One region of the Enterobacter sp. RIT637 genome, then DNA from elsewhere that is predicted to be linked to it. Evidence: predicted binding sites of a transcription regulator. Region 1 holds the regulator's gene; each other region holds the start of a gene.
The links. The regulator PhoB, encoded in region 1, activates phosphate uptake and scavenging genes when phosphate is short. The targets are predictions, from matches to a motif close to CTGTCATAAAACTGNCNNAT.

Region 2: the regulator PhoB is predicted to act here: its motif matches at 1,993-2,012, upstream of pstS (phosphate ABC transporter substrate-binding protein PstS).
Region 3: the regulator PhoB is predicted to act here: its motif matches at 5,435-5,454, upstream of glpT (glycerol-3-phosphate transporter).

Annotation. Positions count from the first base shown of each region.
Region 1 covers NZ_JAIHAZ010000014.1:1,979-9,102, forward strand. The annotation lists gene malZ (maltodextrin glucosidase) at 1-231, opposite strand, end outside; gene proY (proline-specific permease ProY) at 371-1,744, opposite strand; gene brnQ (branched-chain amino acid transporter carrier protein BrnQ) at 1,826-3,145, opposite strand; gene phoR (phosphate regulon sensor histidine kinase PhoR) at 3,555-4,850, opposite strand; gene phoB (phosphate response regulator transcription factor PhoB) at 4,872-5,561, opposite strand; gene sbcD (exonuclease subunit SbcD) at 5,749-6,954, shown strand; gene sbcC (exonuclease subunit SbcC) at 6,951-7,124, shown strand, end outside.
Region 2 covers NZ_JAIHAZ010000024.1:27,991-35,114, forward strand. The annotation lists gene glmS (glutamine--fructose-6-phosphate transaminase (isomerizing)) at 1-1,824, shown strand, start outside; gene pstS (phosphate ABC transporter substrate-binding protein PstS) at 2,101-3,141, shown strand; gene pstC (phosphate ABC transporter permease PstC) at 3,269-4,228, shown strand; gene pstA (phosphate ABC transporter permease PstA) at 4,228-5,118, shown strand; gene pstB (phosphate ABC transporter ATP-binding protein PstB) at 5,166-5,939, shown strand; gene phoU (phosphate signaling complex protein PhoU) at 5,966-6,691, shown strand; gene yieH (6-phosphogluconate phosphatase) at 6,736-7,124, opposite strand, start outside.
Region 3 covers NZ_JAIHAZ010000020.1:64,422-71,545, forward strand. The annotation lists gene nrdA (class 1a ribonucleoside-diphosphate reductase subunit alpha) at 1-1,306, shown strand, start outside; gene nrdB (class Ia ribonucleoside-diphosphate reductase subunit beta) at 1,414-2,544, shown strand; gene yfaE (class I ribonucleotide reductase maintenance protein YfaE) at 2,544-2,798, shown strand; gene glpQ (glycerophosphodiester phosphodiesterase) at 2,904-3,962, opposite strand; gene glpT (glycerol-3-phosphate transporter) at 3,974-5,326, opposite strand; gene glpA (anaerobic glycerol-3-phosphate dehydrogenase subunit A) at 5,579-7,124, shown strand, end outside.

The DNA.
Region 1 (7,124 bases):
GCGGCGCGGCTGTCCGCTGCGCAGGTCGATATTCGCCCGCCACGCCGTGATCCCCGGCTGCGGCTGGCTGCGCAGCTTGTGCATTTTCAGCCCGGTCTCTTCGTTATCAATTTCGGCGCGGAGCGTCACGCGTTCAGGCTGGTTTTCCCCCGCCAGCCAGAGCGTAATCACAAGGTTGTCTTTGTTTTGCTTAACAAATGGGGCAACCGGAAGGTGCCAGGCGTTTAACATCACGAATCCCCTTTGATGAAATTGACGTCACCTTGCCACAGGGTGATTAAGGATAGCTCACCATGACGTTATTTATTGGGGGAGGAGGACGGGGGAGGAGGCAAAATTCCCTCTCCCACGGGGAGAGGGGAAAAGGATGTTACTGTGCTTCCGCCAGCTGACGGTCGCGGCGGCATTTGAATATCCAGCCTACCAGCAGCAGGACGATCCACGCGAAGCCCACGTACAGGGAGATACGGGTATCAGGATGGTAGCCAATCAGCGCAATAATAAAGACCAGGAAGATCAGGCCGACCACAGTGGTTGGCACGCCGCCCGGCACTTTGAACTTCAGCGCTTTGGCCTCTTCCGGCGACAGGCGACGGCGGAACGCAATCTGCGACAGGAGGATCATGATCCACACCCACACCGTCGCGAAGGTCGCCAGCGACGCAATCACCAGGAAGACGTTCTCTGGCATGATGTAGTTAAGGTAAACCGAGAACAGCAGCGCCACGGTCATCACCACTACCGTCACCCACGGCGTGCCGCGGCGTGAGGTTTTGGCAAACACCTTCGGCGCGCTGCCCTGCTCCGCCATGCCGTGCAGCATACGGCCCACGCCAAAGACGTCACTGTTGATTGCCGACAGCGACGCGGTCAGCACCACAAAGTTCAGAATGCTGGCGGCAAAGGCGATACCCATATGCTGGAAGGTCAGGACAAACGGGCTACCGTTGGTGCCAACCTGATTCCACGGGTAGATGGACATAATCACGAACAGCGTACCCACGTAGAACACCAGGATACGCATCGGCACCGAGTTGATGGCGCGCGGAATGGATTTCTCCGGGTCTTTCGCTTCCCCTGCGGTGATACCGATAATCTCGATACCGCCGTAGGCAAACATCACCATCTGCAGCGACATCACCATGCCGAGCCAGCCGTTGCTGAAGAAGCCGCCGTTGCTCCACAGATTATGGATGCCGGTCGGCTGACCGCCGTTACCGATACCCCAGATGATGATGCCGAAACCGGCGAGGATCATGATGATAATGGTCGCGACCTTGAAGAAGGAGAACCAGAACTCCAGCTCACCAAACACCTTCACGCTCATCAGGTTGACGGCGCAGATGATCAGCACCACGCTCAGCACCCAAATCCAGTGCGGCACCGCCGGGAACCAGACACCCATGTAGATACCAAACGCGGTCACGTCGGCAATCGCCACTATCAGGATTTCAAAGCAATAGGTCCAGCCGGTGATAAACCCGGCCAGCGGGCCTAAGTTTTCCTGTGCGTAGCGGGAGAAAGAGCTGGCAGACGGGTTGTGAACCGACATCTCACCCAGCGCGCGCATGATGATATAGGCCGCCACGCCGCCGATGATGTACGCCAGCAGAACGCTGGGACCGGCCATTTTGATGGCATCTGCCGAGCCATAAAAAAGACCGGTGCCGATAGCAGAGCCCAGCGCCATAAAGCGGATGTGGCGCGTGCTCAATCCACGTTTAAGTTTGTTAGTGCTTTCCATTTAAATCTTGCCATTCAACACGAAAAAAACAAAAAACCACGGGGCCTTAAGCCCCGTGGTTAAACAGTTTGTTGCCGTTGATTAATGGGCGTTCGATGCGACCTGACGCCCTGCAGCACGGTCCCAGATAATCGCCAGAACCAGTGCAACAACGGTAGGCATCAGCCAGGCCAGGCCTTGCTCAGACAGCGGCAGACGCTGTGTCCACGCAGGCAGAATGTCTGCGAAAGCTGATGCTTTAATCCCGTCAAGGATACCAAAAATCAGGCTGATAAACATGGCTGGCGCAATAATTCGTGAAAAGTTGTTCCACCACGGACGAGTAAAGCTCAGCACCACCAGCACGATGCACGGCGGGTAAATCGCCGTCAGTACCGGAATAGAGACCTGAATCAGGTGGCTCAGACCGAGGTTTGACACCGCCATAGAGAAGATGCCGAGGATAAACACCAGGGTACGGTAAGAGAGCGGCAGATACTGCGCAAAGAACTCTGCGCAGGCGCAAGTCAGGCCAACCGCCGTCACCAGACACGCCAGGAAAATCAGCGCAGCCAGCAGCATGCTGCCCGCACCGCCGAAGGTGTGCTGAACGTAAGCGTGCAGGATAGCCGCACCGTTGGCATTCTGATCGACCAGCATGGCGCTGTCGGAACCCAGGCGGAACAGTGCCAGATACAGCAGCGTCAGACCCACACCGGCCATCAGGCCAGCCCAAATGGTATAGCGAGTCAGCAGACGCGCTTCAGTCACGCCGCGGGAACGTGCGGCGTTAACGATAACGATACCAAACACCATCGCGCCCAGCGTATCCATCGTCAGATAGCCGTTCACAAAGCCGTTGGAGAAAGCAGCATTTTTATAGGCGTCCATCGCGTCGCTAATCGGGCCTGCAGGCCAGACGATAGCAGCTACCGCCAGCACGATCAGTGCCACAATTTTCAGCGGCGCCAGGAAGTTACCCACGGTATCCAGCAGTTTGCCCGGATAGAGGGAAACCAGAATCACAATCGCGAAGTAGATCAGGCTGTAGATAAACAGCGGCATCGCGCCGTCACCCGTCAGCGGAGCGATCCCCACTTCAAAGGAAACGGTCGCCGTACGCGGAGTCGCAAACAGCGGGCCAACGGCCAGATAGCAAACGGTCGCCAGCAGAACGCCAGCTACTTTGCCAATCGGGGTGCTGAGGCTGTCCACGCCGCCACCGACTTTCGCCAGCGCGACAACGGTGAGGACCGGTAGACCCACGGCAGTAATCAGGAAACCAAACGCAGCTGTCCAGACGTGTTCACCCGCCTGTAAGCCAACCATTGGAGGGAAAATGATGTTACCTGCGCCAACGAACAGCGCAAATGTCATAAAGCCCAGCGCGATGATGTCACGCGATTTTAAGTGATGGGTCATAAAACCTTACTGCCTGTGGATGTGGTGTTGAAAACGTTGAGATTTTCGCTATCCCTGATGGGACGATACAGCGGAAAATTTGCTCAATTTCAGCGGGAAATGCTCCCGTCCTGGCGTGGAGAAGAATAGTTTTTCGATTTACCACGCAAATACAGTCGGTCTGACAGTATCTGGGGGGCAATTTAAACGCTTATAACGTTTAAAGGCAAGGAGGGATCGTAAAACCAGAACAATATGCCAGTATGAAAAAACAGACCAGCACAATGCACTAATTATAAGAAAAACCCATGGCTAATCATGCGAACAAAAAACCATCAACCGTATAATATTCACACGCGTTTCGCTTGACTGCAAAGCAAACGGGCCAGCAAATGCTGGCCCGTGGAAAGGTAAAATGACACGCCTGCCGTCAGGCGATCTTTTTGGCAATTAATCGTTCCGGAATAACAAAGCTGAAGCGGGTTCCTTTGCCCAGCGTACTTTGAATATCAAGACGGCTTTCATGATGATGCACCGCGTGCTTCACAATTGCCAGCCCCAGGCCGCTTCCCCCGGTCTGCCGTGAACGCGCTTTATCCACACGGTAGAATCGCTCGGTCAGACGCGGTATATGCTCAGGGGCAATCCCCGGCCCGTTGTCCTCAACGCTAAACTCAGCGCCCGCGGTTACACGCTGCCAGCGCACCACTATATGGGTCCCTTCCGGCGTATGATTCACCGCGTTATACACCAGGTTGGAAATGGCACTGCGCAGTTCATCTTCACTGCCAAGCACCTTCAGGGTGCCGTCGACCTCAAAGCTAATCTGATGTTTTTTATGGCTTAACGTTTGCGCTTCGCGCTCCACCACCCGCAGCATCATCGGCACATCGATGGTGTCATTCAGCGCCAGTGAAGGTGCGGCTTCAATCTTCGAGAGCGTCAGCAGCTGCTTCACCAGGCCTTCCATACGGTGCGTTTGCTCGCGCATGGTGTGCAGCGCTTTTTCACGCGGCGCACCTTCGAGCGTTTGCTCCTGCATCATCTCCAGGTAGCCCTGAAGCACGGTCAACGGGGTGCGTAATTCGTGGCTCACGTTCGCGAAGAAGTTGCGTCTCGCCCCTTCCAGCTGGTGCATCTGGGTGACATCCCGCGCCACCATCAGCCACTGCCGATCGCTGTAGGGCATCACGCGGATTTCCAGATGACGCCCGTTGTTGAGCCTCAGATTATGCGGCCCCGTAAAATCACGCTTTTTCAGATACAGCGTGAACTCCGGATAACGCAGCAGGTTAAGAATGTTTTGCCCGTTATCGTCCGGCCAGCGCAGGCCCAGCAGCTGTTGCGCCAGGCCGTTACACCAGAAAATCGTGCCTTCTTCAGTGGTCAGAATGACGGCATCCGGCAGCGACTCCGCGCCGCTGCGAAAGCGTTTGATTAAGCTTCCCAGCTCGCGACGTCGCTTTTTATTGCGCATCTGCATCTGGTGCAGACCATACAGCAGCGGTTCCCAGCTGCCGCTTCCCGGCGGAGGGGTCATGCTTCTGTCCACCCACAGCCACCAGGAAAGGCGCAGTAAGTTCCAGAAATGCCAGATTAATAACCCGGTCACTGCCGCCAGCAAAAACCACGGCAGATGCCCAACGATGGCCCCCAGAATGAAGGCCGGAATACAGCATAAGATCAGTTCAAAGACGAGCCTTTTCCATGACAGACGTTCCAGCACGCGTCACACTCCTGTCACTGTTCAGAAACGGGTCGAAAAACGATAACCCGTACCGCGGACCGTCTGAACCATGCGATCGTGACCGCTCAGCTCCAGCGCTTTACGCAGGCGGCGAATATGCACATCAACCGTCCGGTCTTCCACATACACGTTAGTTCCCCAGACGTTATTCAGCAACTGCTCGCGGCTGTAGACGCGTTCCGGGTGGGTCATAAAGAAGTGCAGGAGTTTAAATTCGGTAGGTCCCATGTCGAGGGGATTTTCGCCGGTCATCACGCGGTGTGACGTTGGGTCAAGGCTGAGGCCCTGCATCTCAATCACCTCTTCCACCGCCATCGGCGAAATGCGGCGCATGACGGCTTTGATGCGTGCCACCAGCTCTTTCGGGGAGAACGGCTTGGTGATGTAATCGTCCGCGCCGGTTTCCAGACCGCGCACGCGATCCTCTTCTTCACCGCGCGCCGTCAGCATGACAACCGGAATATCGCGGGTCATCGCTTCACGTTTAAGATGTTTGATAAACTGCAGGCCAGATCCGCCAGGCAACATCCAGTCAAGCAGAATCAGATCGGGCCAGGGTTCATTCAGCTGGTTCACCGCGCTGTCATAATCTTCCGCTTCAACCGGCTGGAAGCCATTTTGTTCGAGCACGAAGCACACCATTTCACGAATTGGAGCTTCATCTTCTACGACCAGAATACGTCTCGCCATACTTTGCCCTGTCTTATCTTATTTAAGTTACAAGTTTGTAATGCGGCGTCATTATGCGTCAGATTTATGACAGATTTATGAAAAACCTTACCACCATAAATGGCAAACTGTTGTTTTATTACAGCGGTTATTTTCCACTCCCTGAGAGTTTATAATCGCCATCAACTCTTTTCGCCACGGATCAGCTATGCGCATACTTCACACTTCAGACTGGCATCTGGGTCAAAACTTTTACAGCAAAAGCCGGGCGGCGGAACACGAAGCCTTCCTGAACTGGCTGCTGGAGACGGCACAATCGCATGACGTGGATGCGATTATTGTCGCGGGTGACATCTTCGATACCGGTTCTCCACCGAGCTATGCGCGTGAGCTCTATAACCGTTTCGTGGTGAACCTGCAGCAGACCGGCTGTCATCTGGTGATTGTTGCCGGAAACCACGACTCTGTGGCCACGCTAAATGAATCCCGCGATATTCTGGCGTTTCTCAATACCACCGTGGTGGCCAGCGCCGGGCATGCCCCGCAGATCCTGAAAAAACGTGACGGCACGCCGGGAGCGGTGCTGTGCCCCATTCCATTTTTACGTCCGCGCGATATCGTGCAGAGCCAGGCGGGACTTTCCGGCGGCGAAAAGCAACAGCATTTATTACAGGCTATCACTGATTATTATCACCAGCAGCATACCGATGCCTGCGCCCTGCGCGGCGAAACGGCAATCCCGGTGATAGCAACCGGGCATCTCACCACCGTGGGTGCCAGTAAAAGTGACGCCGTACGTGACATCTATATCGGCACGCTGGATGCCTTCCCGGCGCAGAACTTCCCGCCAGCCGACTACATCGCGCTCGGGCACATTCACCGCGCGCAGATCGTCGGCGGCTGCGAGCATATCCGCTACTGCGGCTCGCCCATTTCGCTCAGCTTCGATGAAACAGGCAAGGCCAAATCCGTGCATCTTGTCAGTTTTACCGACGGTAAACTCAGCGCTGTCGAGACGCTGGACGTGCCCGTTACCCAACCGCTGGCAGTGCTAAAAGGCGATCTGGCGGCCATCGCTGAACGGCTTGAGCAGTGGCGTGGCGTCGAGCAGGTTCCGCCCGTCTGGCTGGATATCGAAATCACCACCGATGACTACCTGCACGATATGCAGCGTAAAATTCAGGCGCTGACGGAAGATTTGCCCGTCGAAGTCTTACTGGTACGCCGCAGCCGCGAGCAGCGCGAGAAAATTCTGTTAAGTGCGCAGCGTGAAACGCTCAGTGAACTGCGGGTGGAAGAGGTGTTTGAGCGTCGGTTGTCTCAGGAAGAGATTGACGACGCGAAGCGCGCAAGGCTCAACGAGCTGTTTACGCATACCTTGCATGCGCTTAACGATGAGGGAGAAAACGCATGAAAATTCTCAGCCTGCGCCTGAAAAACCTGAATTCCCTCAAGGGCGAGTGGAAAATCGACTTTACCGCTGAGCCGTTTGCCAGCAACGGGCTATTTGCCATTACCGGTGCCACCGGTGCCGGGAAAACCACCCTGCTCGACGCCATCTGCCTGGCGCTTTACCACGAAACG
Region 2 (7,124 bases), on a different contig from region 1:
GGAATTGTTGGCGCAGTTGCGCAGCGTGATATTGCTGAAATCCTTCTCGAAGGTTTACGTCGTCTGGAATACCGTGGTTACGACTCAGCCGGTCTGGCTGTCGTCGATGCAGAAGGTCATATGACCCGTCTGCGTCGTCTCGGTAAAGTGCAGATGCTGGCCCAGGCCGCGGAAGAACATCCGCTGCACGGTGGTACCGGTATTGCGCACACCCGCTGGGCGACGCACGGCGAACCGTCTGAAGGTAACGCGCACCCGCATGTGTCTGAACACATCGTGGTCGTGCACAACGGCATTATCGAAAACCACGAACCGCTGCGCGAAGAACTGAAAGCGCGCGGCTACACCTTCGTCTCTGAAACTGATACCGAAGTGATTGCTCACCTGGTGCACTGGGAGCTGGAGCAGGGCGGCACGCTGCGCGAAGCGGTACTGCGCACCATTCCTCAGCTGCGCGGCGCCTACGGTACGGTGATCATGGATTCCCGCGACCCGTCCACGCTGCTGGCCGCGCGTTCCGGTAGCCCGATGGTTATCGGTCTGGGCATGGGCGAAAACTTCATCGCTTCTGACCAGCTGGCGCTCCTGCCGGTTACCCGTCGCTTTATCTTCCTCGAAGAGGGTGATATCGCAGAAGTGACCCGTCGCAGCGTGACCGTATTCGATACCAAAGGCGAGCAGGTGAAGCGTCAGGAGATCGAATCAAACCTGCAGTACGACGCGGGCGACAAAGGCGCTTACCGTCACTACATGCAGAAAGAGATCTACGAGCAGCCAAACGCCATCAAAAACACCCTGACCGGGCGCATCAGCCACGGTGAAGTGGATCTGAGCGAGCTGGGCGCAAACGCGAACGAACTGCTCGGCAAAGTTGAGCATATTCAGATCGTGGCCTGCGGCACCTCCTACAACTCCGGTATGGTCTCTCGCTACTGGTTTGAATCCCTGGCGGGCGTACCGTGCGACGTGGAAATCGCGTCTGAGTTCCGCTACCGCAAATCCGCGGTGCGCCGTAACAGCCTGATGATCACCCTTTCCCAGTCCGGCGAAACGGCGGATACGCTGGCAGCGCTGCGTCTGTCTAAAGAGCTCGGTTACCTGGGTTCGCTGGCCATCTGTAACGTCCCAGGCTCATCGCTGGTGCGTGAGTCCGATCTGGCGCTGATGACCAAAGCGGGTACCGAAATCGGCGTGGCCTCCACCAAAGCCTTTACCACTCAGCTCACCGTTCTGCTGATGCTGGTGGCGAAGCTGGCGCGTCTGAAAGGCGAAGATGCCTCCGTTGAGCACGACATCGTTCACGGCCTGCAGGCGCTGCCGAGCCGTATTGAGCAGATGCTGTCTCAGGACAAACGCATTGAAGCGCTGGCGGAAGATTTCTCTGACAAACATCACGCCCTGTTCCTGGGGCGTGGCGATCAGTATCCGATTGCGCTGGAAGGCGCGCTGAAGCTGAAAGAGATCTCGTACATCCACGCTGAAGCCTACGCGGCGGGCGAGCTGAAACACGGCCCGCTGGCGCTGATTGATGCAGATATGCCGGTTATCGTTGTGGCACCTAACAACGAACTGCTGGAAAAACTGAAATCCAACATCGAAGAAGTGCGCGCCCGCGGCGGCGTACTGTACGTCTTCGCTGATAAAGATGCCGGTTTCGCCAGCAGCGACAATATGCACATCATCGAGATGCCGCATGTAGAAGAGGTGATCGCACCGATCTTCTACACCGTTCCGCTGCAGCTTCTGGCTTATCACGTGGCGCTGATCAAAGGCACCGACGTTGACCAGCCGCGTAACCTGGCGAAATCCGTCACCGTAGAATAATCCCTTCAGACTCCACCTTCGGGTGGAGTTTTTTTATGACAATCTGTCATTTTCAGCTATTTTTTCAGTGTCACATAAAGAAAATATTACTGAAAATAGCATGTCACATTCCTCTTTAAGTCCCTGATAAACATATAAAGTTTTACGTAATTTTAAGTGAAATTTTCGTTGTCATAAAACTGTCATAATTCGTACATTTATCTGTCACCTGTTTGTCCTATTTTGCTCATCGTAGCCACTTAAACAATGATTTACGAAATCCTTGCAGGAGACATTATGAAAGTTATGCGTACCACTGTCGCAACTGTTGTCGCCGCGACCTTATCTATGAGCGCTTTCTCTGCATTCGCAGCAGCAAGCCTGACTGGTGCTGGTGCAACCTTCCCTGCGCCGGTGTATGCCAAATGGGCAGATACCTACCAGAAAGAAACCGGTAACAAGGTTAACTATCAGGGTATCGGCTCCTCCGGTGGCGTAAAACAAATTACCGCTAATACCGTTGATTTCGGCGCGTCAGATGCCCCACTGTCTGATGAAAAACTGAATCAGGAAGGCCTGTTCCAGTTCCCGACCGTGATCGGCGGCGTTGTGCTGGCCGTTAACATCCCTGGCCTGAAATCAGGCGAGCTGGTGCTGGACGGCAAAACCCTGGGTGACATCTACCTGGGCAAAATCAAAAAATGGGATGACGAAGCCATCACCAAGCTGAACCCGGGCATTAAGCTGCCTTCGCAGAATATCGCTGTGGTTCGTCGCGCTGACGGTTCCGGCACGTCCTTCGTGTTCACCAGCTATCTGGCGAAAGTGAACGAAGAGTGGAAATCTAAAGTCGGCTCCGGCTCTACCGTTAACTGGCCAACCGGTCTGGGCGGTAAAGGTAACGACGGTATCGCCGCGTTCGTACAGCGTCTGCCAGGCTCCATCGGTTACGTAGAATACGCTTACGCTAAGCAGAACAACCTGGCTTACACCAAACTGGTTTCAGCTGACGGTAAACCGGTTAGCCCGACCGAAGAGAACTTTGCTAACGCCGCAAAAGGCGCTGACTGGAGCAAATCCTTCGCGCAGGACCTGACTAACCAGAAAGGCGACAGCGCGTGGCCAATCACCTCTACGACGTTCATTCTGATTCACAAAGATCAGAAGAAACCAGAGCAGGGCACCGAAGTGCTGAAGTTCTTTGACTGGGCATACAAAAATGGTGGCAAACAGGCTAACGATCTGGATTACGCCAGCCTGCCAGACAGCGTGGTTGAGCAGATTCGTGCTGCATGGAAAACCAACGTGAAAGACAGCAGCGGTAAAGCGCTGTACTAACAGGATATATTTAACGAAGATGGCGGGTGGCGCTGCGCTTACCCGCCCTACGGTTTAATCTGTAGGCCCGGTAAGCGTCAGCGTCACCGGGCATATTCGTAAAAACGTCTCAACAGAAGAGTGATTTATGGCTGCAACCAAGCCTGCATTTAACCCTCCGGGTAAAAAAGGTGACATGATTTTCAGCGCGCTGGTCAAACTGGCTGCGCTGATTGTGCTATTGCTGCTGGGCGGCATTATCGTGTCTCTGATTTTCTCCTCCTGGCCGAGCATCCAGAAATTTGGGTTCTCCTTCCTGTGGACCAAAGATTGGGACGCGCCGAACGATGTCTACGGTGCCCTGGTGCCGATTTACGGGACGCTGGTGACCTCGTTCATTGCCCTGCTGATTGCGGTTCCGGTGAGCTTTGGTATTGCCCTGTTCCTGACGGAGCTGGCACCCGGCTGGCTGCGACGCCCGCTCGGTATTGCTATCGAACTGCTGGCGGCCATTCCAAGTATCGTTTACGGCATGTGGGGTCTGTTCATCTTTGCTCCGCTGTTCGCCACGTACTTCCAGGAGCCGGTCGGTAACGTGCTTTCCGCCATTCCGTTTGTGGGGGCCCTGTTCTCTGGCCCGGCTTTCGGTATCGGCATTCTGGCGGCGGGTGTGATCCTCGCCATCATGATTATTCCTTACATTGCGGCGGTCATGCGCGATGTCTTCGAACAAACGCCGGTGATGATGAAAGAGTCGGCCTACGGCATCGGCTGCACCACCTGGGAAGTTATCTGGCGTATTGTCCTTCCGTTCACCAAAAATGGGGTGATCGGGGGCGTGATGCTGGGCTTAGGTCGTGCGCTGGGTGAAACCATGGCGGTCACCTTTATCATCGGTAATACCTACCAGCTCGACAGCGCGTCGCTCTATATGCCGGGTAACAGTATTACCTCTGCGCTGGCAAACGAATTTGCGGAAGCGGAATCCGGGCTGCACGTTGCGGCGCTGATGGAGCTGGGTCTGATTCTGTTTGTTATCACCTTCATTGTTCTGGCGATTTCCAAGCTGATGATTATGCGTCTCGCTAAAAATGAGGGAGCACGCTAATGGCCACTCTCGAAATGCAAGCTACCGCTGAACTGGCGGAATCCCGCCGCAAAATGCAGGCCAGACGCCGCATAAAAAACCGCATTGCGTTAACGCTCTCGATGGCGACGATGGCATTCGGCCTGTTCTGGCTGGTGTGGATCCTCTTCTCGACGGTCGTTCGTGGAATTGACGGTATGTCGCTGGCGCTGTTCACCGAGATGACGCCTCCGCCAAACACGGCGGGTGGTGGTCTGGCGAACGCCCTGGCGGGCAGCGGCCTGCTGATTCTCTGGGCGACGGTCTTCGGCACGCCGCTGGGCATCATGGCAGGCATCTACCTGGCCGAATACGGTCGTAAATCCTGGCTGGCGGAAGTGATTCGCTTCATCAACGACATTCTGCTGTCCGCGCCGTCTATCGTGGTGGGTCTGTTCGTCTACACCGTCGTGGTGGCGCAGATGGAACACTTCTCCGGCTGGGCGGGTGTGATCGCGCTGGCGCTGCTGCAGGTGCCTATCGTTATTCGTACCACCGAGAACATGCTGAAACTGGTGCCGGACAGCCTGCGTGAAGCGGCTTACGCGCTGGGTACGCCGAAATGGAAGATGATCTCCGCGATTACGCTGAAAGCCTCTATCTCCGGGATCATGACCGGTATCCTGCTGGCGATTGCGCGTATTGCAGGTGAAACGGCACCGCTGCTGTTTACATCCCTCTCCAACCAGTTCTGGAGCACGGACATGATGCAGCCGATCGCCAACCTGCCGGTGACGATCTTTAAATTTGCGATGAGCCCATTCGCGGAGTGGCAGCAGCTGGCCTGGGCCGGGGTGCTGATTATTACCCTTTGCGTACTGTTGCTGAACATTCTGGCGCGCGTCATTTTCGCGAAGAAGAAACACGGTTAAATTTTTACGGCGCGGCACATCGCGGCGCCGAATGAGGAAATGAGTCAATGAGTATGGTTGATACTGCCCCGGGTAAGATTCAGGTTCGTGATTTGAACTTCTACTACGGCAAATTCCATGCCCTGAAGAACATCAACCTGGATATCGCGAAGAACCAGGTCACGGCATTTATCGGTCCGTCCGGCTGTGGAAAATCCACGCTGCTGCGTACCTTTAACAAAATGTATTCGCTCTATCCGGAGCAGCGCGCCGAAGGTGAAATCATCCTGGACGGCGAAAACATTCTGACCCAGGCCCAGGATATCGCTCTGCTGCGTGCCAAGGTGGGCATGGTGTTCCAGAAACCAACGCCGTTCCCGATGTCCATTTATGACAACATCGCTTTTGGCGTGCGCCTGTTTGAAAAGCTCTCCCGTGCCGATATGGATGAGCGCGTGCAGTGGGCATTGACCAAGGCCGCATTATGGAACGAAACCAAAGATAAGTTGCACCAGAGCGGTTACTCTCTCTCCGGTGGTCAGCAGCAGCGTCTGTGCATTGCGCGCGGTATCGCCATTCGCCCGGAAGTGTTGCTGCTGGATGAGCCGTGTTCAGCGCTGGACCCGATCTCAACCGGCCGTATTGAAGAGCTGATCACTGAGCTGAAGCAAGATTACACCGTGGTTATCGTGACCCATAACATGCAGCAGGCTGCGCGTTGTTCCGATCATACGGCGTTTATGTATCTGGGCGAGTTGATTGAGTTCAGCGATACGGACGCGCTGTTCACCAGGCCCGCGAAGAAACAAACCGAAGATTATATTACTGGCCGCTACGGTTGATTTGCCTTAGTGCATGTGGAGAAACCATGGACAACCTCAATCTTAATAAACACATTTCCGGCCAGTTCAACGCAGAGCTGGAAAGCATTCGCACCCAGGTGATGACCATGGGCGGCATGGTCGAGCAGCAACTTTCTGATGCGATCACGGCGATGCACAACCAGGACAGCGAGCTGGCGAAGCGCGTTATTGAAGGCGACAAAAACGTCAACATGATGGAAGTCGCTATCGACGAAGCCTGCGTGCGCATTATCGCGAAACGCCAGCCGACGGCGAGCGACCTGCGTCTGGTAATGGCGATCATCAAAACCATCGCCGAGCTGGAGCGTATTGGTGACGTTGCGGATAAAATCTGCCGCACCGCGCTGGAGAAGTTCTCTCAGCAGCACCAGCCGCTGCTGGTGAGCCTGGAGTCGCTGGGCCGCCACACCGTGCAGATGCTGCACGACGTGCTGGATGCCTTTGCGCGTATGGATCTGGACGAAGCGGTGCGTATCTACCGTGAAGACAAGAAAGTCGACCAGGAGTATGAAGGCATCGTGCGTCAGCTGATGACCTACATGATGGAAGATTCACGAACCATCCCAAGCGTACTGACTGCCCTGTTCTGCGCGCGTTCCATCGAGCGTATCGGTGACCGCTGCCAGAACATTTGCGAATACATTTTCTACTTCGTGAAAGGTCAGGACTTCCGTCACGTGGGCGGCGACGAGCTGGACAAGCTGCTGGCGGGTAAAGATCCGAAAGAGTGATGTTTGTGGCGGGTGGCGCTGGCGCTTACCCGCCCTACGTTAGCTTAACGCGTAATATTCCACCCGCGTGCTTTCCACAATTCAGGCAACTGCGCCAGATCGGTAAAGGTTGTCACGTTTGGATGATCGATCGGCTTGTTGTGCGGATCGGCGCAGAAGTAAAACACCTCCATCCCCGCATCAATCCCCGACTGCGCGCCCGCAGACGAGTCATCCACCAGAATGCAGTTCTCAACGTTAACGTTCATCGCTTTTGCCGCATGGAACATCAACGCCGGGTCTGGCTTCCAGCGCTGGATATCGTAGCCGCTGAACAGTTTTTCCGGGAAATGGTGCAACATCTCAAGCTTGCCCAGCGAGTGCTGCATTTTGCTGACCGGACCGTTAGAGACCACGCAGATTGGCACCGTCATCGCATCCAGCAGCGCGTTAG
Region 3 (7,124 bases), on a different contig from region 1:
CAACCGCGTGCGTCACATGGACTACGGCGTGCAGATCAACAAGCTGATGTACACCCGTCTGCTGAAAGGTGAAGACATCACCCTGTTCAGCCCGTCCGACGTTCCGGGCCTGTACGACGCGTTCTTCGCCGATCAGGACGAGTTCGAGCGTCTGTACACCAAGTATGAAAAAGACGACAGCATCCGCAAGCAGCGCGTGAAGGCGGTAGATCTGTTCTCCCTGATGATGCAGGAGCGTGCCTCTACCGGCCGTATCTACATCCAGAACGTGGACCACTGCAATACCCACAGCCCGTTTGATCCGGTCGTTGCCCCAGTGCGCCAGTCTAACCTGTGCCTGGAGATCGCCCTGCCAACCAAACCGCTGGAAGACGTGAACGACGAAAACGGCGAAATCGCGCTGTGTACGCTGTCCGCGTTCAACCTGGGTGCGATTAAGACCCTGGACGAGCTGGAAGAGCTGGCCGTGCTGGCAGTTCGCGCGCTCGACGCCCTGCTGGACTACCAGGATTACCCAATCCCGGCCGCTAAACGCGGTGCAATGGGCCGTCGTACCCTGGGTATCGGCGTGATCAACTTCGCGTACTGGCTGGCGAAAAACGGCAAGCGTTACTCCGACGGCAGCGCTAACAACCTGACGCACCAGACGTTTGAAGCTATTCAGTACTACCTGATGAAAGCCTCCAACGAGCTGGCGAAAGAGCAAGGCGCATGCCCGTGGTTCAACGAAACCACCTATGCGAAAGGCATTCTGCCAATCGACACCTACAAGAAAGACCTGGATGCGATCGTCAGCGAGCCGCTGCACCTCGACTGGGAAGGCCTGCGTGAGTCCATCAAGACCCACGGCCTGCGTAACTCCACGCTTTCTGCCCTGATGCCGTCCGAGACCTCGTCGCAGATCTCTAACGCCACCAACGGCATTGAACCGCCGCGCGGCCACGTCAGCATTAAAGCGTCGAAAGACGGCGTGCTGCGTCAGGTCGTTCCGGACTACGAAACGCTGGGTAATAACTACGAGCTGCTGTGGGAAATGCCAAACAACGACGGCTACCTGCAGCTGGTGGGTATCATGCAGAAGTTTATCGACCAGTCGATCTCTGCCAATACCAACTATGACCCGACGCGCTTCCCGTCCGGCAAGGTTCCGATGCAGCAGCTGCTGAAAGACCTGCTGACCGCGTATAAGTTTGGCGTAAAAACGCTGTACTATCACAACACCCGTGACGGTGCGGAAGACGCGCAGGACGACATGGCCCCGTCAATTCAGGACGATGGCTGCGAAAGCGGCGCATGTAAGATTTAATAAATCCCCTCACCCTAACCCTCTCCCACAGGGAGAGGGAACTCTTTCCCCCTCTCCCTGTGGGAGAGGGCCGGGGTGAGGGGGAAATAACACCACAGGACACATTCATGGCATACACCACCTTTTCACAGACGAAAAACGACCAGCTCAAAGAGCCGATGTTCTTCGGCCAGCCGGTCAACGTGGCACGCTACGATCAGCAAAAATATGACATCTTCGAAAAGCTGATTGAAAAGCAACTTTCCTTCTTCTGGCGCCCGGAAGAAGTGGACGTTTCCCGCGACCGCATCGATTTTCAGGCGTTGCCGGATCACGAAAAACATATCTTCCTCAGCAATCTGAAATACCAGACGCTGCTGGACTCCATTCAGGGCCGTAGCCCAAACGTGGCGCTGCTGCCGCTGATCTCGATTCCTGAGCTGGAAACATGGGTGGAAACCTGGGCGTTCTCCGAGACGATCCACTCCCGCTCTTACACCCACATTATCCGCAACATCGTGAACGATCCGGCGGTGGTGTTTGACGATATCGTCACCAACGAGCAGATCCAGAAGCGCGCGGAAGGCATTGCGCACTACTACGACGAGCTGATCGAGATGACCAGCTACTGGCATCTGCTGGGCGAAGGCACCCACAACGTGAACGGTAAAACCATTACCGTTAACCTGCGCACGCTGAAAAAGCAGCTGTACCTGTGCCTGATGAGCGTTAACGCGCTGGAAGCGATCCGCTTCTACGTGAGCTTCGCCTGCTCCTTCGCCTTTGCCGAGCGCAAGCTGATGGAAGGCAACGCCAAAATCATCCGCCTGATCGCCCGTGACGAAGCCCTGCATCTGACCGGCACCCAGCACATGCTGAACCTGCTGCGCAGCGGCGCGGACGACCCGGAAATGGCTGCGATTGCCGAAGAGTGCAAGCAGGAGTGCTACGACCTGTTCGTGCTGGCGGCCCAGCAGGAGAAAGAGTGGGCAGACTACCTGTTCCGCGATGGCTCCATGATTGGCCTGAACAAAGACATCCTGTGCCAGTACGTTGAGTACATCACCAACATCCGCATGCAGGCGGTCGGCCTCGACCTGCCGTTCCAGACGCGCTCTAACCCAATCCCGTGGATCAACACCTGGCTGGTGTCCGATAACGTGCAGGTTGCGCCGCAGGAAGTGGAAGTGAGCTCTTATCTGGTCGGTCAGATTGATTCTGAAGTCAACACCGACGACCTGAGCGACTTCCAGCTCTGATGAGCCGTGTAACGCTGAGCCTTTCTGGCACAGAAGTGCTGTGTCAGGAAGAGCACCCTTCCCTGCTGGTGGCGCTTGAAGCACATCAGGTGGAGGTAGAGTACCAGTGTCGTGAAGGCTATTGCGGCTCCTGCCGCTGCCGTCTGGTCACAGGCCAGGTGGACTGGCTGACCGAACCGCTGGCCTTTATCAACGAAGGGGAAATTTTGCCCTGCTGTTGCCGGGCGAAAGGCGATATAGAGATCGAGATGTGATGTTGTCCTTATCCCCTCTCCCGGTGGGAGAGGGTTAGGGTGAGGGCATCAGGCCGCAGAGCCTGATTGTCGGGTGGCGGCTTCGCCTTACCCGACCTACCAAACCTACTTCCGGTGAATGAATTCGACCGCTTTATCCGGGAAATCCGTAAACAGCCCGTCCACACCCGCCTGGTTATACAACACCTCATAAAGCTGATTCACGTCCGTGGCATACTCCGGCAGCTGGTCTGCACGCACCGTATACGGATGCACCTGCATCTTGCTGGCGTGCGCTTCTTTCACCATCGCCGTCAGCTTCACGTGGCCCGGCGTTGAGCCTTCCGCCACCAGCATATGGTAATCCGGCCCAACGCCGTCGGCGTACTGCGCAATCTGCTTCATCGCGCCCGGCTTGAACATCCAGTCGTAGCTGTAGTTCACCCACTTCCCGTCCGGCTGCTTCTCCTGGGTTTCGTTCCAGTCGGTATAGGCAATCAGCTGTACCAGATTGAGATCCATCCCCATCTTCGGCTCCAGCTCGGTTTTGATGCGCTTCAGCTCGGCGGCGTCAAAACACTGCAGGTAGACTTTGTCCTTCTTGCTGGTGTAGCCGTACTGTTTCAGCACCTCCAGCGTCTTCGCGGCAATGTCCTTCCCTTCCTGATGGTGGAACCACGGGGCTTTGATCTCCGGATAGATACCGATATTTTTCCCGGTTGAGTGGTTCAGCCCCTGAACAAACTCAATCTCTTCCTGGAAGGTATGAATGCGGAAGTCAGATTTGCCCATCGGGAAACGTCCCGGATAGACCTGCACCTTCTTGCCGTTTTCAATCTCAAAGCCTTCGGTAAACTTCAGGGAACGGATCTCCGCCAGGGTGAAATCAATGGCGTAGTAGCGGCCATCTTTTCGCGCGCGGTCCGGGAAACGCTCCGCCACGTCCGTCACGCGGTCCAGATAGTGGTCATGCAGGACGACCAGTTGGTCGTCCTTCGTCATCACCAGATCCTGCTCCAGGTAGTCCGCACCCTGGGCATAGGCCATCGCTTTCGCCGGAAGCGTATGCTCCGGCAGATAGCCGCTGGCACCGCGGTGGGCGATAACAATTTTATCGGCCGCCAGCGCGGAGCCTGTCATCAGGCCCGCCAGCAGCAGGCCGGCTGCAAGTTGAGTTAATTTCATCGCAATGCTCCTTATTGACGACGCGCCAGCACTTCCGCGTGGTGACGTTTCTCGCCGATCATCACAACAATCAGCAGCAGTACCGCCAGCACGCTGCCGCCAATCATCACCATAAAGCCGCCGTCCCAGCCGAAGAAGTCAACGGTGTAGCCCACGATGGCGCTCGCCGCGACCGAACCGCCCAGATAGCCGAACAGACCGGTAAAGCCTGCCGCCGTGCCTGCCGCTTTTTTCGGTGCCAGCTCCAGCGCGTGCAGACCGATCAGCATTACCGGACCGTAAATCAGGAAGCCGATAACGATCATGCAGGCCATATCTACTGATGGGTTGCCCGGCGGGTTGAGCCAGTAAACGACGGTCGCGATGGTGACCAGGGTCATAAAGAACACGCCCGTCGCGCCGCGGTTGCCTTTAAACACCTTGTCCGACATCCAGCCGCAGAGCAGCGTGCCCGGGATCCCGGCATATTCATACAGGAAATAGGCCCAGGAGGATTTATCCAGCGCGAAGTGTTTCACCTCTTTCAGGTAGGTTGGCGACCAGTCGAGGATGCCGTAGCGCAGCAGGTAAACAAACACGTTCGCCACCGCGATGTACCACAGCAGCTTGTTCGGCAGGACGTACTTCATGAAGATCTGCTTTGCCGTCAGCTCTTCTTCGTGCTCCTTGCTGTAATCATCCGGATAGTCGTTTTTGTACTCTTCAATCGGCGGCAGGCCACAGGACTGCGGCGTGTCGCGCATCAGCGCGAAAGCGATAATCGCCACGACGATGGCGCCAAAGGCGGGCATATACAGCGCGGCTTTCCAGTCGTTAAACCAGGCCATCCCCAGCAGGAACAGTAGTGGCGGAAGCCCGCCACCGACGTTATGCGCGCAGTTCCACACCGACACGATACCGCCGCGCTCTTTCTGCGACCACCAGTGCACCATGGTACGTCCGCACGGCGGCCACCCCATCCCCTGGAACCAGCCGCAGAGGAACAGCAGCACGAACATAATCGCAATACTGGACGTCGCCCACGGCACAAAGCCCATGAACAACATCACCGCGGCCGCCAGAATCAGACCGGCAGGCAGGAACACGCGCGGATTCGAGCGATCTGACACCGAGCCCATGATGAATTTGGAAAAACCGTAGGCGATGGAGATCCCCGACAGCGCGAACCCCAGATCGCCGCGGGAGAAGCCCTGCTCCACCAGATACGGCATGGCGAGCGCAAAGTTTTTACGCACAAGGTAGTACGCCGCGTACCCGAAGAAGATCCCCAGGAAAATTTGCCAACGCAGACGGCGGTAAAGCGGATCAATTTCTGCCTCTGGCAGACGCGCCCGATGCGGCGCAGGTTTGAAGATACTGAGCATGACAGCCTCCGTGGCCTTGAATTGAATGGGCAGGTGGCTCGCACCTGATTTCCAGTGGCGGGGATGTTAAGAAATCACGGTGATTGTTACTGTGAATCAACGCACAGATTGTTACAGAAATATGACAGAATGCGCAAAAAAGCGCATGAAATCACGTTTCACTTTCGAATTTCGCGCGTTTATGTTCGAAATCAAACAAACCACACGATTGATATGGCTAAATGATAAAAAAACGAACATAGAGGGTAAACAATGACCATTCACGATCCTCGTTATAGCGATGTGATAATCATTGGCGGTGGCGCAACCGGCGCCGGGATCGCACGCGACTGCGCCCTGCGCGGCCTCAGCGTCACGCTTCTGGAGCGTCATGACATTGCCACAGGCGCTACCGGGCGTAACCACGGCCTGCTGCACAGCGGCGCGCGGTACGCGGTGACCGACGGTGAATCCGCGCGCGAATGTATTGCTGAAAACCAGATCCTCAAGCGTATCGCCCGCCACTGCATTGAGCCGACCGACGGCCTCTTTATTACCCTTCCTGAAGATGACCTCGCCTTTCAGAAGACCTTTATTACCGCCTGTACCGCAGCGGGCATTCAGGCTGAGGCCATAGACCCGGCGCTGGCGCGGCGGCTGGAACCGTCGGTTAACCCGGCGCTTATTGGCGCGGTGAAAGTGCCTGACGGCACCGTTGACCCCTTCCGCCTGACCGCCGCCAACATGCTGGACGCCCGCGAGCATGGCGCGCACGTTCTGACCGGGCACGAAGTGACCGGGCTTATCCGCGAGGGAAATCGCATCTGCGGCGTGCGGATCCTTGATACGCAGTACAACGAACACAGCGAACTGTATGCCGCCGTGGTGGTTAACGCGGCGGGGATCTGGGGGCAACGCATTGCGGAATACGCCGACCTGTCGGTACGCATGTTCCCGGCGAAAGGCTCGCTGCTAATTCTAGACCACCGCATCAATAACCACGTGATCAACCGCTGCCGCAAACCGTCCGACGCCGATATCCTCGTCCCGGGCGATACCATTTCGTTAATCGGTACCACCTCAACCCACGTGGACTACAGCGAGATTGACTACAACCGCGTGACCGCCGAAGAGGTCGATATCCTGCTGCGCGAAGGGGAAAAACTGGCCCCGGTGATGGCCCAGACGCGTATTCTGCGCGCCTACGCGGGCGTGCGTCCGCTGGTCGCCAGCGACAACGACCCGAGCGGGCGCAACGTCAGCCGGGGCATCGTGCTGCTCGATCACGCCGAGCGCGACGGCATGGACGGGTTTATCACCATCACCGGCGGCAAGCTGATGACCTACCGCCTGATGGCCGAGTGGGCGACCGATGCCGTCTGCCGCAAGCTGGGCAATACCGAACGGTGCGTGACGGCAGATCAGCCGCTGCCCGGCTCGCGTCAGTCAACCGAAAAAACCCTGCAAAAAATCATCTCCCTGCCCGCGCCGCTGCGCGGATCCGCGATTTACCGCCACGGCGACAGAACGCCGCAGTGGCTTGGTGAAGGACGTCTGAGCCGTAGCCTGGTGTGCGAGTGCGAAGCCGTCACCGCTGGTGAAGTGCAGTACGCGGTGGAGAGCCTGACGGTCAACAGCCTGCTCGACCTCCGCCGCCGCACGCGCGTCGGAATGGGCACCTGTCAGGGCGAGCTGTGCGCCTGTCGTGCCGCCGGGCTGCTGCAGCGTTTTCACACCACCACCGCCACCCAGTCGCTCGATCAGCTCAGCGCGTTTTTAAACGAGCGCTGGAAAGGCATTCAGCCTGTAGCCTGGGGCG